Regions from separate parts of the Enterobacter sp. N5-15 genome, predicted to be linked through region 1. Evidence: predicted binding sites of a transcription regulator. Region 1 holds the regulator's gene; the other holds the start of a gene.
What was found. Region 1 encodes CRP, which controls carbon source genes, mostly activating them, when cyclic AMP is high. Its sites were predicted from a motif close to ATGTGANNNNNNTCACAT; they were not measured.

Region 1 (5,344 bases):
AGGCGTGAGTAAAGTTCGATGTAGGTGTGAATCGCACCGATTTCGAGCTGACCGTCTTCCAGCAGCTGCGAAATACGCAGGCTTTGCGTCCCGGAGAAGGAGAAGTCCAGCTTGCGGGCGATGCCTTTCTCGAAGATGTCCAGATGCTCGCTGCGGCCGACGCTCGGCATGATCATATGCAGGTCGTGGACAATTTGCGGGTTCACTTCGGCGAGCGAGCGGGAAAGGAAATCCGCCTGCTTCTGGTTGTTCCCTTCCAGAACGACCTTGTCGCCAGGCGCGATTAATTTTTCCAGCATGGCGACAAGATCGCCGGTTGGCAGTACCTTGCCCTGCACCGGTACGGAGGCCAGACGACGCGCTTTTTCGCTGCGTCGCGTGTTCCATTGCCGGGTGGGTGTTTGCCCAGATAACATTATTAACCTCCTGATTCAGCTAATCATTTTGATTTGCTTAACGTTGAGTAAAGTGTGCGCTCTGGTGAGAAAGGCATCAATTAAGCGTAGAGCGGAATCATTAGCCTGAGAGTAATAATCAAGGTAAAGATTTGTGATCGGGATCAGTTCATGTTTCGGAAAACCAGGCTAAACGGGGTACAATTCGGAAAGTACCGTAAATTTCTGACAAGAATCAGCATCGCCCTTATGACCCAAATCATTCCATCAGACTTCGACATTGCGGCCGAAGACAGCACCGAGTTCGTGCCCATGCGCGGCGTGGCTAACCCCCACCTGCAGACCATGCTGCCGCGACTGATCCGCCGCAAGGTTCAGTTCACCCCGCACTGGCAACGGCTTGACCTGCCAGACGGTGATTTTCTGGATCTCGCCTGGAGCGAAGCGCCGGAACAGGCCCGCCATAAGCCGCGTCTGGTGGTCTTTCACGGCCTGGAAGGCAGCCTGCACAGCCCGTATGCGCATGGATTAATTGAGGCGGCAAAAGCGCGCGGCTGGCTGGGCGTGGTGATGCATTTTCGCGGCTGCAGCGGCGAACCGAATCGTCAGAAACGCATTTATCACTCGGGTGAAACCGAAGACGGAACGTGGTTTTTACACTGGCTGCGGGACAACTTTGGCACCGTGCCAACCGCCGCGGTGGGCTACTCGCTGGGCGGAAATATGCTGGCCTGTCTGCTGGCCAAAGAGGGCGAAAGCGTACCGCTGGATGCCGCCGTCATTGTCTCCGCGCCGTTTATGCTGGAGCAGTGCAGCTACCACATGGATAAAGGCTTTTCCCGCGTCTATCAGCGCTACCTGCTCAACCTGCTGAAGGCCAACGCGGCGCGTAAGCTGAAGGCCTACCCGGATACCCTGCCGGTCAGCCTCCGCCAGCTGAAAAAGGTGCGCCGTATTCGCGAGTTCGACGACCTGATCACCGCGAAAATCCACGGCTTCGCCGATGCGATTGACTATTATCGTCAGTGTAGCGCCATGCCGCTGCTCAGCAAGATCACGCAGCCGACGCTGATTATTCATGCCAAAGATGACCCGTTTATGGATCATCATTCGATCCCCGCTCAGGAGTTTCTGCCCGACAACGTTCACTATCAGTTGACCGAGCACGGCGGCCACGTCGGGTTTATCGGCGGCACGCTGCGCCGCCCGAAAATGTGGCTTGAGGCGCGTATTCCTGACTGGCTAACTCCTTATCTGGACGGTGCAAAATGATTATTCCCTGGCAGGATCTGGCTCCCGAAACGCTCGATAATCTGATTGAAAGCTTTGTATTACGCGAAGGCACCGATTATGGTGAACAGGAACGCTCGCTTGAGCAAAAGGTCAACGATGTTAAGCGCCAGCTGAAAAGCGGCGACGTGCTGCTGGTGTGGTCAGAACTGCATGAGACGGTCAATATCATGCCCCGCAACGCGTTTCACGGCTGATCTTCCACCCTTTTCAGTCAGGGAGTTGCTATGTCTGCCAGACATCCGGTTATTGCCGTTACGGGGTCGAGTGGTGCGGGAACCACCACCACCAGCCTCGCATTTCGCAAGATTTTCGCCCAGCTGAATCTCCGTGCGGCGGAGGTCGAAGGCGATAGCTTTCACCGCTACACGCGCCCGGAAATGGACATGGCCATCCGTAAGGCGCGCGATTCGGGTAAACACATTAGCTACTTCGGCCCGGAAGCCAATGACTTCGGCCTGCTGGAACAAACCTTTATCGAGTACGGTCAGAGCGGCAAAGGGCAGTCCCGCAAGTATCTGCATACCTATGATGAAGCCGTTCCCTGGAATCAGGTGCCGGGAACCTTTACCCCGTGGCAACCGCTGCCGGAACCCACCGACGTCCTGTTTTACGAAGGATTGCACGGTGGCGTGGTCACCCCTCAACACGACGTGGCCCGCCACGTGGATCTGCTGGTCGGCGTGGTCCCTATCGTTAACCTGGAGTGGATCCAGAAGCTGACGCGTGACATGAGCGAGCGCGGCCATTCTCGCGAAGCGGTGATGGACTCCGTGGTGCGCTCCATGGAGGATTACATTAACTTCCTGACGCCGCAGTTTTCCCGCACCCATATCAACTTCCAGCGCGTGCCGACGGTGGATACCTCCAACCCGTTTGCCGCCAAAAGTATCCCGTCTCTGGATGAGAGCTTTGTGGTGATCCATTTCCGCAACCTCGACGGCATTGATTACCCCTGGCTGCTGGCCATGCTGCAGGGTTCGTTTATTTCGCACATGAATACGTTAGTGGTGCCGGGCGGAAAAATGGGGCTGGCGATGGAGCTCATCATGACGCCGCTGGTGGAGCGACTGATGGAAGGGAAGCAGATCGCGTGAACATGTTCCCTCTCCCTGTGGGAGAGGGTTAGGGTGAGGGCATCAACACGCACGATGCCCAAATAATTAGGCCTCGATCACTTCATACGAATGCGTGATTTTTACCGCTTTCTCCAGCATTAACGCCACAGAGCAGTACTTCTCCGCAGACAGGTCCACCGCACGCGAGACCGCCGCGTCTTTCAGCTCTTTACCGGTGACCACAAAGTGCAGGTTAATATGGGTGAACAGGCGTGGCGCCTCTTCGCGACGTTCTGACGTGAGTTTGACTTCACAATCCGTGACGTCATGACGACCTTTTTGCAGAATCGACACCACGTCAATTGCGCTGCATCCACCTGCCGCCATCAGCACCATTTCCATTGGGCTTGGCGCTTTATCGCCGGAGTTACCGTCCATCAAAATCTGGTGTCCTGACGCGGACTCGCCCAGGAACGTTAAACCTTCAACCCATTTCACGCGCGCTTGCATATTCTTAAACTCCAACGTTGCATTTTTGGTGACAGATTACGCGTGCGTTACATTTCTCGCAATGGAAGGCGACCTGCATCATGCTGAAGCGAGACACCAGGAGACACGCGGCGAAAGCTATGCTAAAACACTCTGGATGCTACAGTAATACATTGACGTTACACATGTATGCAGAGGACATCAAACTTTACTGGCTGCGAAACGTTACGGTAGCCGACTTCCCAGGGTATGGGTAAGAATTCGATTGCAACCCCAGAGTCCGGATGCATCTGATGACTCTGGTGACAGCTTATAACAGAGGATAACAGCGCATGGTGCTTGGCAAACCGCAAACAGACCCGACTCTCGAATGGTTCTTGTCTCATTGCCACATTCATAAGTACCCATCAAAGAGCACGCTGATTCACCAGGGTGAAAAAGCGGAAACGTTGTATTACATCGTTAAAGGCTCGGTGGCAGTGCTGATCAAAGATGAAGAAGGGAAAGAGATGATCCTTTCTTATCTGAACCAGGGCGATTTCATCGGTGAACTGGGCCTGTTTGAAGAGGGCCAGGAACGTAGCGCCTGGGTTCGTGCAAAGACAGCATGTGAAGTGGCTGAAATTTCTTACAAGAAGTTCCGTCAGCTGATTCAGGTTAACCCTGACATCCTGATGCGTCTTTCTTCCCAGATGGCGCGCCGTCTGCAGGTCACGTCAGAAAAAGTGGGTAACCTCGCCTTCCTGGACGTTACCGGCCGTATCGCACAAACCCTGCTGAACCTGGCGAAACAGCCAGACGCTATGACCCACCCGGACGGCATGCAAATTAAAATTACCCGTCAGGAAATTGGTCAGATCGTCGGTTGCTCCCGTGAAACAGTGGGCCGTATCCTGAAAATGCTGGAAGATCAAAACCTGATCTCCGCCCACGGTAAAACCATCGTGGTCTACGGAACGCGTTAATTCCGCTTAAACGGCGTGCCATCGCAAGGTGTCACGCCGTTTTTGTCTCTACTCCCCATGTGGCGCAGGCTGATCTATCACCCGGAAGTTAACTACGCACTGCGACAAACGCTGGTGTTGTGTCTTCCTGTGGCCATAGGTCTGATCCTCGGACATCTTCAGCAAGGCCTGCTGTTTTCCCTCGTGCCCGCCTGCTGCAACATTGCCGGTCTGGACACGCCGCATAAGCGCTTTTTCAAACGCCTGATTATCGGCGGCTGCCTGTTTGCGGGCTGTAGCCTCGCCGTACAGCTGTTACTGGCTCGTGATATCCCGCTGCCGCTGATCCTGACCGTGCTGGCGATGACCCTCGGCGTCACGGCGGAAATCAGTTCGCTGCACGCCCGCCTGCTTCCCGCCTCGCTGATTGCGGCCATTTTCACGCTGAGCCTCGCCGGGAATATGCCGGTGTGGGAGCCGCTGCTGATCTACGCCCTGGGGACATTGTGGTACGGGCTGTTTAACTGGTTCTGGTTCTGGCTGTGGCGCGAACAGCCGCTGCGTGAATCCCTGAGCCTGCTCTATGTGCAGCTTGCGGATTACTGCGAAGCCAAATACACCCTGCTCACCCAGCATACCGATCCGGAAAAGTCCTTACCGCCGCTGCTGACGCGCCAGCAGAAGGTGGTGGATCTGATTAGCCAGTGCTATCAGCAGCTGCATATGCTCGCCGCCAACAAGAACCACGAGTACAAACGGCTGCTGCGCACCTTCCAGGTCGGATTGGATCTGCAGGAGCATATCTCCGTTAGCCTGCACCACCCGCAGGAGGTGCAAAAGCTGGTCGAGCGCAGCCACGCCGAAGCGGTGATCCGCTGGAACGCGCAAACCGTGTCCGCACGCCTGCGGGTGCTGGCCGACGATATTCTCTACCACCGCTACCCGACGCGCTTTAACATGGATAAGCAGCTGGGCGCGCTGGAGAAAATCGCCCGTCAGCATCCGGATAACCCCGTCGGCCAGTTTGCCGCCTGGCACTTCAGCCGCATCGCCCGCGTGTTGCGCACGCAGCGCCCGCTTTATCCCCGCGACCTGATGGCGGATAAGCAGAAACGGCTTCCGCTATTGCCCGCCCTCAAAAGCTATCTTTCTCTTAAATCGTCCGCCC
Region 2 (5,344 bases), 2.3 Mb from region 1:
TTTCGCCATCTGGTCGGCGATACTCCAGCTGGCGTAATCCTCAAAGCCCAGCAGGCGGGCCTGCCGCGCACGTAGCGCCGTAAGGCGGAGGATCAGCTCGCGAGTGTCGTTTTCATCCCCTTTCTGGGTGCGCGTCCAGCCCGCGTTGAACAGGTTTTCGCGGGTCTGACGATTGTGCAGCGCGGAAAGCGCGGGCTGCTGGGTCGTGTTCAGAAGCGGGATCAGCCAGCGATCGTTTAGCCCTCGCTCCGCGGCAGACTGCGCCGCGTCGGCGATCTCGCTGGCGCTGAGCCCGTCAAGCTGGTGCGCGTAATCCACCACCAGCCCGCCCGTCTTATCGGCAGCCAGCAGACGCTGGTTAAACTGGCTGGTCAGGGTGGCCGCCTCGGTATTCAGCGCCTTCAGCTCGGCTTTTTCTGCTTCATTGAGACGCGCGCCCGCCAGAATAAACCGCTGCCAGGTCTCCTCAACCAGCCGACGGGATTCGGCGTCCAGCGCGGCACGGTCCTGCCAAACGCTCTCCACGCGGGCGAAAAGCACGTCATTCAGCCAGATATCGTTCGCCAGCGCGGCAAGCTCGGTGGAGAACTGCTCCTCAAGCTCCTGCAGGTACGCATTGGTGTGCGCGGAGGTCATGGCGAAGAACACGCTGCTGACGCGCGAGAGCATGGCGCCGCTTTTCTCCAGCGCCAGCACGGTGTTGGTGAAGTCAGGCGCAGCGGCCTGAGAAACAATGGCGTCAATGTCCGCCCGCTTCTGGCGAAGCGCTTCATCGAAGGCCGGGCGATAGTGGCCGTCGTTGATTTCATTAAAATGGGGGGCCTGATAGGGCAACAGGCTGATGTCAAAAAAGGGATTCGTGGCCGTCATCTTTCGCTCCTGAGTACGGGTATCCTCCCAGAGTAGGCCAGGCCGCCATCCCCTGCAACGCCGTCATACAAATGTTGCCTTAACGCACCCTCTGCGGCCGTGCTATGTTAGTACAACACAAAAAGCGTTGAGGAACAGTGAGATGATTATTTTAGTTACCGGGGCAACGGCAGGTTTTGGTGAAAGCATCACGCGTCGCTTCGTCGCCAACGGGCACAAGGTTATTGCCACGGGCCGTCGTCAGGAGCGCCTGCAGGAGCTGAAAGACGAATTAGGCGACAGCATCCTGACCGCGCAGCTGGACGTGCGTAACCGCGCGGCCATTGAAGAGATGATTGCCAACCTGCCCGCCGAATGGCGCGCCATCGACGTGCTGGTCAACAATGCCGGTCTGGCGCTGGGCATGGAGCCCGCGCACAAAGCCAGCGTTGAAGACTGGGAAAACATGATCGACACCAACAACAAAGGGCTGGTCTATATGACCCGCGCGGTGCTGCCTGGCATGGTCGAGCGCAACCGCGGCCACATTATCAATATTGGCTCAACCGCCGGGAGCTGGCCTTACGCGGGCGGCAACGTCTATGGCGCGACGAAGGCGTTTGTGCGCCAGTTCAGCCTTAACCTGCGTACCGATCTGCACGGCACCGCCATTCGCGTCACCGATATCGAGCCGGGCCTGGTGGGCGGCACCGAGTTTTCCAACGTGCGTTTCAAAGGCGATGACGCGAAAGCGGGCAAAACCTACGAAAATGCTAACGCGCTGACGCCGGAAGATGTGACCGAAACGGTCTGGTGGGTGGCGACGCTGCCAAAACACGTCAACATCAATACCGTAGAAATGATGCCAGTCAGCCAGAGTTTTGCCGGACTTAGCGTCCATCGTGGCTAAACCTGCCCTACCCGGCCTGCGGGCCGGGTCTGTTTCGGGCCCTAAAAGAATGGTAGTATGTTCAGGCTAACTCTCTGAGAAATGACAACTCATGGCCGCTGAATCGCAACTCAATCCCACCCAGCCCGTAAACCAGCAAATCTATCGCATTTTGCGACGTGATATTGTCCATTGCCTGATCCCACCGGGAACGCCGCTTTCTGAAAAAGAGGTGTCCGTGCGATTTGACGTTTCCCGTCAGCCGGTGCGTGAAGCGTTTATTAAGCTTGCCGAGAACGGGCTGATTCAGATCCGCCCGCAGCGCGGCAGCTACGTGAATAAAATTTCACTCTCTCAGGTACGCAACGGCTGTTTCGTTCGCCAGGCCATTGAGTGCGCGGTGGCGCGCCGTGCCGCAACGCTTATCAACGACAACCAGTGTTACCTGCTGGAGCAGAACCTGCACCAGCAGCGCATTGCCATTGACCGCAAGCAGCTGAATGACTTCTTCCAGCTTGATGATGAATTCCACCAGAAACTGGCGCAGATTGCCGATTGCCAACTGGCCTGGGACACCATCGAGAACATCAAGGCCACCATTGACCGCGTGCGCTACATGAGCCTCGATCACGTCTCCCCGCCGGAAATGCTGCTTCGACAGCATCATGATATTTTCAGCGCGCTTGAAAAACGCGATGCGGACGGCGTGGAAAAAGCGATGACGCTGCATCTGCAGGAGATCAGCGAATCCGTGCAGCTTATTCGTCAGGAAAATAGCGAGTGGTTTAGCGAAGAGTAATATTCGCCGCCCCCTTTCGGGTGCGGCGGCGTGATTAGCGCACGACTAACACCGGGATCGTGGCGTAGCGCAGAATAGATTCCGCGTTTGAACCCAGCAGATGGGTAGAGATGCTCGGATTTTTCGACCCGATGACTATCGCATCATATTCCCCCTCCTTGCTCAGCTTGATAATTTCATCGCGGACGTTGCCAAAACGCACCATGCTGTGAATATTCTCAGGGGCAATATCGAACAGTCTTTTTAACTCGTTCATTTTCTTGCCGGATTCTGCGGTCATATACTCTTCAAACTTTTTAATATCGGCGTTGAACCCGCGCAGCAGAGACCGGCTGCTGGCTGGCAGAATGTTGACCAGGGTAATCGACGCGCCCTCTGCCTTCGCCAGGTTTGCCGCGTGGCGAACCGCTTTGTCGCTCAAATCCATTTCAAACACGTCTACAGGCATCAAAATGCTCTTATACATAAGCCTGACTCCTTATTCCGATGAAGGGTTATTTCCTGCACCCAGAATGACATCAGGAATATAAACCAACCCTCAACGCTTCCCTGTCGAAACTATCAGTTAATGAAAATAACGGTCTGCTTTGTAAATTACCGTCCTGAACCGTCAGCGCCCGACTAAATAAAGAAAAAAGTGTGAGTTTGATCAAAAACAAAAACATGTGGTGCGGACAGGCGTATTTATATGCCCCGTGAACGGCAAACCTGAAATAGCGCCGTAACGAACAGGTTAGAGAGGAGAATATACCATGATGACATACGACCGTAACCGCAATGCAATCACCACCGGCAGCCGCGTCATGATTAGCGGCACAGGCAAAACTGGCGTGATAAAAGCGATCCACAGCGACGGGCTGGATGCCGCGCAGGTGCGCCGCAGCAAAACGGTTGAAGTGGAAGGATGCGAAGGTAAGTTCGAGCCGATTGAGCTGATTCGCCTGGGGATGCACTAAGCTGTGAGCAGACATGCCGCCGCGCACGGCGGCATGTGCTGAATTACCGTAGGGACGCGTACTGCGCCACGGTTGCTTTCGCGCCCTGTTGCAGCAACGACCGGTACGCGGTCATCACCGCAGCAACGAAGCGCGGCTCCTGCGGTAACTCTTTACCAAAGATGGCCTCAATGCCGAGCAGCGCGTTAACCCGACTTTCCCCTTCCGCACTTCCCTTCACCGCCGCCTGAATCACCGCCAGCTGCGGATCGCTCACGTCAATGGCGTTACCCTGCTCATCCACGCCGCCGACATAACGCATCCACCCAGCCACACCCAGCGCCAGCAGTGGGAAAGGTTTCTGATGCACCAGGTGCCAGCGCACGGAGTCCAGCATACGCTGCGGGAGCTTCTGGCTGCCGTCCATCGCGATTTGCCATGTCCGATGGCGTAGGGCCGGGTTGCTGTAACGGGCAATCAGGAGATCGGCATAGCGGCCTAAATCAACGCCCTTCACTTTCAGCGTGGGTGCCTGCTCGTTAAGCATCAGCGCGTGCGCGGCGAGGCGGTAGTTTTCATCTTCCATACAGTCGTTGATATGCTGGTATCCGGCCAGGTAGCCCAGGTACGCCAGGAACGAGTGGCTGCCGTTGAGCATGCGCAGCTTCATCTCTTCAAACGGGATCACGTCTGACACCAGCTCGGCGCCGGCTTTTTCCCACTCGGGACGTCCTGCCACAAAGTTGTCTTCGATTACCCACTGGCGGAACGGTTCACAGGCTACAGCCGCCGGGTCACGCACGCCCGTCAGCTGCTCGATTTTATCCAGCGTATCGGGAGTGACCGCCGGCACGATGCGGTCCACCATGGTTGACGGGAAGGTAACGTTAGCCTCGATCCAGTCCGCCAGCTCACCGTCTACCGCCCGGGCGTACGCGCAGGTCACATTGCGCATCACGTGGCCGTTCTCCGGCATGTTGTCGCAGGACATCACGCTAAACGCAGGCAGACCCGCCGCTTTGCGACGCGCCAGCGCTTCCACCACCACGCCCGGCGCAGATTTCGGCTGGTGCGGGTTTTGCAGGTCGGCGAGGATAAACGGGTGATCGAGCATCAGTTGCCCCGTCGCCGGTGAGTGGCAGTACCCTTTCTCGGTGATGGTCAGCGAGACAATCGCCACCTGAGGTTCACACATCGCTGCCAGCACGGTCTCCAGCCCGTCAACCTGCGCATGGAGGGCCTTTTTGACCACGCCAACCACGCGGGATGTCCATGCATCGGCAGACATCTCCGCCACGGTATAAAGATTATCCTGCGCGTTCAGATCGGCAATCTGCTGCTCGCCGCCAATCAGGTTAACCTCACAGTAGCCCCAGTCGCTGCCGTGCTCGGCCGCGAGAATGTCGGCATACACCGCCTGATGCGCGCGGTGAAATGCGCCGAAGCCTAAATGTACAATGCGTGCTTTAAGGCTGTCGCGATCGTAATGAGGCAGCGTCGCGTTGGCCTGTAATAAGGTGTTTTCCATGATTAAGACTCGTTAATTAGAAAGCTGTGGATCGCTGCCGCTCCTTCTGAAGCGGCAGCGCCTGCTGACTACACCAACTAGAATGGCAGTTGGGGTAAAAAAAATAACTGCCATCAACCATACTGATACTGCCGTTTGAGATTTTGATTTATATTAACTTTTGCTCATGTGGTGTGACATAAACATAAAGTTGTGTGATAAGTCACGAAAGCTATAAACCATTAGCGTCGCGAAGAGATCGCGCCGTAACCCACACTTTCTTCTGGGGCGGATTCCGCTGCGTCTTGCGCGGCGCTCAAATCACGGTCGCGCACTTCCGGCATCAGGATCGCCGAGATCAGCCC

Region 2: the regulator CRP is predicted to act here: its motif matches at 3,175-3,192, upstream of ydfZ (putative selenium delivery protein YdfZ).

Annotation. Positions count from the first base shown of each region.
Region 1 covers NZ_CM170150.1:4,443,423-4,448,766, forward strand. The annotation lists gene mdcA (malonate decarboxylase subunit alpha) at 1-416, opposite strand, end outside; gene AC2TE5_RS21110 (hydrolase) at 645-1,667, shown strand; gene AC2TE5_RS21115 (YheU family protein) at 1,664-1,882, shown strand; gene AC2TE5_RS21120 (phosphoribulokinase) at 1,913-2,782, shown strand; gene AC2TE5_RS21125 (OsmC family protein) at 2,849-3,253, opposite strand; gene crp (cAMP-activated global transcriptional regulator CRP) at 3,565-4,197, shown strand; gene AC2TE5_RS21135 (YccS/YhfK family putative transporter) at 4,255-5,344, shown strand, end outside.
Region 2 covers NZ_CM170150.1:2,186,415-2,191,758, reverse strand. The annotation lists gene dcp (peptidyl-dipeptidase Dcp) at 1-870, opposite strand, end outside; gene ydfG (bifunctional NADP-dependent 3-hydroxy acid dehydrogenase/3-hydroxypropionate dehydrogenase YdfG) at 1,013-1,759, shown strand; gene AC2TE5_RS10465 (GntR family transcriptional regulator) at 1,851-2,537, shown strand; gene AC2TE5_RS10460 (universal stress protein) at 2,572-3,003, opposite strand; gene ydfZ (putative selenium delivery protein YdfZ) at 3,290-3,493, shown strand; gene AC2TE5_RS10450 (mannitol dehydrogenase family protein) at 3,537-5,000, opposite strand; gene AC2TE5_RS10445 (MFS transporter) at 5,222-5,344, opposite strand, start outside.